Regions from separate parts of the Mycobacterium sp. NGS48 genome, predicted to be linked through region 2. Evidence: predicted binding sites of a transcription regulator. Region 2 holds the regulator's gene; the other holds the start of a gene.
The links. The regulator LexA, encoded in region 2, represses DNA repair genes until DNA is damaged. The targets are predictions, from matches to a motif close to CGAACANNTGTTCG.
Positions count from the first base shown of each region.

Region 1: a site for LexA is predicted at 1,567-1,580, ahead of cofD (2-phospho-L-lactate transferase). Genes of this name have one in related genera too.

Region 1 is NZ_JCALCY010000008.1:27,210-30,616, reverse strand. Features, by position in the region: gene AC5Y42_RS15725 (phosphomannomutase/phosphoglucomutase) at 1-23, opposite strand, end outside; gene AC5Y42_RS15720 (DUF3499 domain-containing protein) at 120-551, opposite strand; gene AC5Y42_RS15715 (metallopeptidase family protein) at 704-1,126, shown strand; gene AC5Y42_RS15710 (WhiB family transcriptional regulator) at 1,137-1,469, opposite strand; gene cofD (2-phospho-L-lactate transferase) at 1,847-2,836, shown strand; gene AC5Y42_RS15700 (coenzyme F420-0:L-glutamate ligase) at 2,833-3,407, shown strand, end outside.
Region 2 is NZ_JCALCY010000003.1:249,795-253,201, forward strand. Features, by position in the region: gene AC5Y42_RS08120 (LGFP repeat-containing protein) at 1-1,424, shown strand, start outside; gene lexA (transcriptional repressor LexA) at 1,432-2,133, opposite strand; gene AC5Y42_RS08130 (LysM peptidoglycan-binding domain-containing protein) at 2,332-2,787, shown strand; gene nrdR (transcriptional regulator NrdR) at 2,950-3,407, shown strand, end outside.

The sequences.
Region 1 (3,407 bases), on a different contig from region 2:
ACAGCCGCGGCGGGCCGAGACATGAAAAGGCTCCTGACTATGGGGACTCTTGGCCGTCAGCTTAGCCCGGCGACGATGCAGGCCGGGTCGGTCCGGAAGCGTGCGGAGGATCGATCGTATTAATCAGCGGGGTCTGGAAGCACCCGCAGGTGACCGCGCCGGCGCCCGGTGCCGGTGGGCCGCTGCACGGTCGACGCCAGCACGCCGCCGTCGGCCACCGCGGGCGACACACCGCCGTTGTGAGCCTCGGAAAACCCGTTGACCGGCGGTCCGCTCGCCACCACCTCGCGGCCCTCGCGCACCGCTTCGGCCAACGCGATCAAGTCGTCGTCGTCGGAATAGATGGGCAGCGGGCCGGCATGCCGGACGAGCTCCCACCCACGCGGCGCGGTGATGCGGCTGGCGTGGCTGACGCACAGGTCCCAGGAGTGTGGCTCACGCGCGGTCGCGAGCGGGCCGACCACCGCCGTCGAGTCGGAGTAGACGAACGTCAGCGTCGCCACCGCATAGTGCGGGCACCCCGGCCGACAGCAGCGACGCGGAAGATTCACGTTCGGAAGGCTATCGCGCCCAAAGGCCCCCACAGCGGCGGACACGCGCATTGCGGTCGGACGCGATTCCCAACCGTTACCATCGGCGCGTGAGCGATTCGCGCAGCTCCGGCCGGTCGATACGCAGACCGGTTTCCCGCCGCGGTCGCGATATGCGCGGTCCTCTGCTGCCGCCGACGGTGCCGGGATGGCGCACGCGCGGCGAGCGGTTCGATATGGCGGTGCTCGAGGCCTACGAGCCGATCGAGCGCCGCTGGCAGGAGCGGTTGTCGGGGCTCGACGTGGCGGTCGACGAGATCCCGCGGATCTCGGCCAAAGATCCCGCCAGCGTGCAGTGGCCGCCCGAGGTAGTCGCTGACGGGCCCATCGCACTGGCCAGGTTGATCCCCGCCGGTGTCGACGTGCGGGGCAGTGCCACCCGGGCGCGGATCGTATTGTTCCGCAAGCCGATCGAGCGGCGAGCGAAAGACACTGTCGAGCTGGCCGACTTGCTGCACGAGATTCTGGTGGCGCAGGTGGCCACTTATCTGGACGTCGAGCCCTCGGTCATCGACCCGACGATCGACGACGAGTAGCCACGCGCTGCTAGATGATCCCGCGCTTGAGGCGGCGGCGTTCCCGTTCGGAAAGGCCACCCCAGATGCCGAAGCGCTCGTCGTGTGCCAAGGCGTATTCCAGGCACTCGGTGCGCACCTCGCAGCCCAGGCAAATCTTCTTGGCTTCGCGGGTGGAGCCGCCCTTTTCGGGAAAGAACGCCTCGGGGTCGGTTTGCGCGCACAAGGCGCGGTCTTGCCATTGGTCGGGTGTAACCGGCGTCGGCTCAAAGACTTCCGGTGCTTCGGGCACCAAACTCAAATGGGGTCGTGCGGTGGCCCCCATCATCGCCGAGCCGACAGTGGTGTGCGGTGTGCTTCCCATTAGGCCCCGAAGGTGTTCATAGGACATGCTCCGCCTCCTCACCTGGTTTCGTTGATCGTGAATGTCGCCACTGTTTTGATGTGCGGCCATCTCGATTCGAACAAACGATCGAATCTCGGTCTGCGACACCGAATCCGGCCGGCTAACCGGGAAATGACACTGATGAGATTACACACGTGTTAGCACCGCAGGTCAAGCGATTGGACGGAATTCCATATCATCTCGTGACCATTTTTTGATGGCACTGCCCCGGTTGACCCTCCGCGTGTCGGGCCCGGGTGGGTCGGCGACGCTTCTCCGAAGACCCGACCACCTCGCCGTGCGCGCCTCACGCCGCTGTTCGGCGGGCCTCCTCGTCGCGCGTACTGTCGTGCGATGTGAAGGTCACGGTTCTCGTTGGCGGGGTCGGCGGCGCCCGCTTCCTCATCGGTGTGCAACGGCTGCTGAGCCTGGGCCAATTCGCCCCCGGGCCGACAGGCGATCAGCACGAACTGACCGCAATCGTCAACATCGGCGACGACGCCTGGATGCACGGCGTGCGTATCTGCCCGGATCTGGACACCTGCATGTACACCCTGGGCGGCGGTGTCGACCCACAGCGCGGCTGGGGTCATCGCGACGAAACCTGGCACGCCAAGGAGGAACTGGTGCGCTACGGCGTGCAGCCGGACTGGTTCGAGCTCGGTGACCGCGATTTGGCGACCCACTTGGTGCGTACCCAGATGCTGCGGGCCGGCTATCCGCTGTCACAGATCACCGCCGCGCTGTGCGACCGGTGGCAACCGGGCGCAACGCTGTTGCCGGTCAGCGACGACCGCTGCGAAACCCATGTGGTCATCACCGATCCCAGCGACGGCAATCAACGTGCGATCCACTTCCAGGAGTGGTGGGTGCGCTACCGCGCCCAGGTGCCCACCCACAGCTTCGCCTTTGTTGGCGCCGAAAAGGCTCAGGCGACAACCGAAGTCGCGGATGCGATCGCCGATGCCGATATCGTCCTGCTGGCGCCGTCCAACCCGGTGGTGAGCATCGGCGCCCTCCTTGCTATTTCCGGTGTCCGTGGCGCGTTGCGGTCGACCAGTGCTCCCGTCGTCGGCTACTCCCCCATCGTCGGAGGAAAACCGCTGCGCGGCATGGCTCATGAATGTCTGACCGTCATCGGCGTGCCATCCACCGCCGAGGCGGTGGGTCGGCACTACGGCTCGCGCGCAGGTACCGGCATCCTGGACTGCTGGCTGATCCACGACGGTGACCATGCCGACATCGACGGTGTGGCGGTGCGCTCGATACCACTGCTGATGGCCGATCCCGATGCGACGGCGCAGATGGTCAGCGCCGGTTTGGAACTCGCAGGCGTGGCGGCGTGACCCCCGACGACAAGCCAGAGCAGCGCAGCGCTCGCGAGCACGGCAGTGCGTCGGCGGTCGAAATCCTGCCCGTCCCCGGTCTTCCCGAATTCCGCCCGGGCGACGATTTGAGCGCCGGGATCGCCGCGGCCGCACCCTGGCTGCGCGACGGCGACGTGGTCGTGGTCACCAGCAAGGTGGTGTCCAAATGCGAGGGCCGACTGGTCCCAGCGCCCGATGACCCCGATGCGCGGGACACGTTGCGGCGCAAGCTCGTCGACAGCGAGGCGGTGCGAGTACTGGCCCGCAAGGGCCGCACACTGATCACCGAAAACCGACAGGGGCTGGTGCAGGCCGCTGCGGGCGTGGATGGCTCCAACGTCGGCGTCGCGGAGCTGGCGCTGTTGCCCATCGACCCCGACGCCAGCGCCGCGGCGTTGCGCACCCAACTGCATGAGCGGCTGGGAATCACCGTCGCCGTGGTGATCACTGACACGATGGGTCGCGCTTGGCGCAACGGGCAGATCGACGCCACCGTCGGCTCGGCGGGTTTGGCGGTGCTGCACAACTATGCCGGCGCCGTCGACCCGCA
Region 2 (3,407 bases):
ACGACGGCCAAGTCGCCACCCAACTCTTCAGCGGCGGCCAAGTGTCGTGGAACCGGCAGACCAAGGCGTTCACCACCACTCCGCCCGAACTCGCCCAGCAACTGACCGGCCTGCAGGTGCCGATCGACCCGACCGCCGCCATCAACATGGCCTGGCGGGCCGCTGGCGGGGCGTCCGGCCCGTTGGGCGCCAAGCAGGGCGGACAGTACTCGGTCGGCGACGACGGACAGGGCCAGAACTTCGCCGGCGGCAAGGTCTTCTTCAGCCCGGCCACCGGCGCCAATGCCGTCGAGAGCGAGGTGCTGGCCAAATACGAGTCGCTGGGCGGGCCGGTCGGCAGCGACCTGGGCTTTCCCACCGCCAATGAGGCCGACGGCGGAATCAAGCCGGCCAGCCGGATCAGCACGTTCGCCGGCGCGGACAACCCGGTGATTTTCTGGACGCCCGACCACGGGGCGTTCGTCGTGCGCGGCGCCATGAAGGCCGCCTGGGACAAATTGGGCGGGGCAACCGGCCAACTCGGCGCCCCGGTGGGTGACGAGACGGTGGACCGCGACATCGTCGCGCAGAAGTTCACCGGGGGCAAGATCGCCTGGGACCGGACGAAAAACACCTTCAGCACCGAACCGACCCAGCTGGCGTCGGCGTTGTCCGGGCTGCAGGTACCGGGCCAGGACCTGCCCGCCGGATCGGCGCAGCCTGCCGACACCGGCGGGAAGCGGGCCTGGCACGCGTGGTGGCTGTTGGTCATCATCCCCGTCCTGCTGCTGATCGCGCTGGTCACGCTGGCCGCGCCGTGGCGGCGTCGGCGCCGCACGCCTCGCCGCGAAGGCCCGGTTTACGAGCCCGATCACGACATGGACGCCGGCTATGACGCCGAGCCGAAATCCCGTGTGCGCTGGGCAGCCGACGCCGACGGCGAACCCGGCTCGTCGCCGTTCTCCGGCGGATATTCCGAAGCGGCTCCGGCGGCCGCCGCTGCCAGTCCGCCGGACACCGGCTGGATGTCACCGGCCGGCGCCGGTTTCGACGAGCCGCCGTCGAGCGCCGAAACCCCCAGTGGCGTAGCAGCTTCCGAGTTCGAGAGCGAGGCCGAGGCCGAAGACCCCGACGCGGTGGACACCGCGCCGACGCGAATCCCCACGGCAAGCGAAATAAGCGGCGGTAGGCACGCGGCTACAGACAGCGCCGCGGAGGCCGAGAGTGAAGCTGAGTCGGTGGCGCCGGCTGCGGGCGACCAGCCCGCGATCCACCTTCCGTTGCAGGATGCACACGAAGCGCCCGACGGGTATCCCATCAAGGGCAATGTCAGCTTCGGCCTGTACTACACGCCCGACAGCGAGCTGTACGACGACGCGTTCGCCGAAATCTGGTTCACCACCGAGGAAGTCGCCCAAGCCAACGGCTTCACCAAGGCGACTTGACCCCGTTTCAGATTTTGCGAATGACCGTGACGACTTTGCCCAATACGGCGGCATCGTTGCCCGGGATAGGGTCGAACGCCGGGTTGTGCGGCATCAGCCAGACCTGGCCGCCGGTGCGCTTGAACGTCTTGACGGTGGCCTCTCCGTCGATCATCGCCGCGATGATGTCGCCGTTGTCGGCCACGTTCTGCTGACGCACCACCACCCAGTCACCGTCGCAGATCGCGGCGTCGACCATGGACTCGCCGACCACCTTGAGCAGGAAGAGCGCGCCCTCGCCCACCAGCTCACGCGGCAGTGGGAAGACGTCTTCGACGGCTTCCTCGGCGAGGATGGGGCCACCGGCGGCGATGCGCCCGAGGACGGGCACGAAGGTCGGTTCCGGCAGCGCGTCCGAGCCCGACACGTCGGTGAGCACGGTGGGTGTGCTCGCGTCGTCGGCGCCACGGACGTCCACGGCGCGGGGCCGGTTGGGGTCTCGGCGCAAATAGCCTTTGCGCTCCAGGGTGCGCAGTTGGTGAGCCACCGACGAGGTTGACGTCAGGCCCACGGCATCACCGATTTCCCGGATGCTGGGGGGATATCCGCGGCTGCTGACCGATGCGCGGATGACGTCCAAGATCGTGCGCTGCCGTTCGGTCAGCGTCGAATCGGCGGATCGCTCGCGGTGGCCGCTGCCGGCACCCGGGGTATGGCTGCTGTCGCTCATAGGTCCGAATGTAGCCGCGATCCAGCGGAAACTCAAACATGTGTTCGAGGCGTGTCGCGACGGCGCCCCTGCGCTGTCGGACCCCCGTCTTATCGTGCTGCTGAGTATGCAACAAATCGATCACATGTTCGGTATTCGAACGTGTTATCGATTACAGTTCGAACAAGCGATCGATCATCTGTGACGGAAGGGGTTCCCATGACAGTCATCGAGACAACCCGGCCCAGTGCGCCGCGTCGCAGTCGGCCGGTCCGGGTCCGTCCGGCCGGGCAGCAGGATCGGCCGCGGCCATCGAGGCCGCCCGTCGCGCCGCCGCGCTACCGGGGCACCGGTGTGCTGATGTCGCCGGCGCCGCACCGGCCACGTCCCATAACGCCGGCGACGACGGTGGCGCTGGCTCTGCTCGCCGGGGTGATCACCGTGTGGCTGGGCTTGGTCGCACAGTTCGGCGAGGCAGTGCAGAACACCTCCGCGGACATGCCCGACCGACTTGCCGTGGTGCGCGTCGAACCAGGGGAGACACTGCAGCACTTGGCCGGCCGAGTCGCGCCCGGCGTCCCGAGCGGTCAGGTCGCCAACCGCATCCGCGAACTCAACGGTCTGGACACCGCGACGCTGGCCGCCGGTCAGACCCTGATCGCACCGGTCGGCTGACCGTCGGCCGTGGACAGCCAAAACCACGGTGCGTCAACGGTAGCCGCCGCCGACGGCGCGCGGTGGGTGCCGATCGCGACGGCGCTGGGCCTGCGGGGAGCCGCGCGGGTACGCTCAGAAGGTTCTGAGATACCCGGCTATCAGCGCGGCGAAGGAGCGGCCATGCACTGTCCGTTCTGTCGTCACCCCGATTCAAGGGTGGTCGACTCCCGGGAAACCGATGAAGGCCAGGCGATCCGGCGTCGCAGATCGTGCCCCGAGTGCGGACGTCGGTTTACCACCGTCGAGACCGCGGTGCTGGCTGTGGTCAAGCGCAGCGGCGTCACCGAACCATTCAGTCGCGAGAAAGTCATCAGCGGCGTGCGGCGGGCGTGCCAGGGCCGCCAGGTCGACGACGACGCGTTGAATCTGCTCGCCCAGCAAGTCGAAGACACCGTTCGGGCCAACGGATCGCCGGAAGTCGCCAGCCACGAGGTCGGGTTGGCCATCCTTGGCCCGTTGCGCGACCTCGACGAGGTGGCCTACCTGAGATTCGCCTCGGTGTACCGGTCCTTTTCCTCGGCCGACGATTTCGAGCGGGAGATCGAGGCGCTGCGCGCGCACCGCGAGATATCAACTCC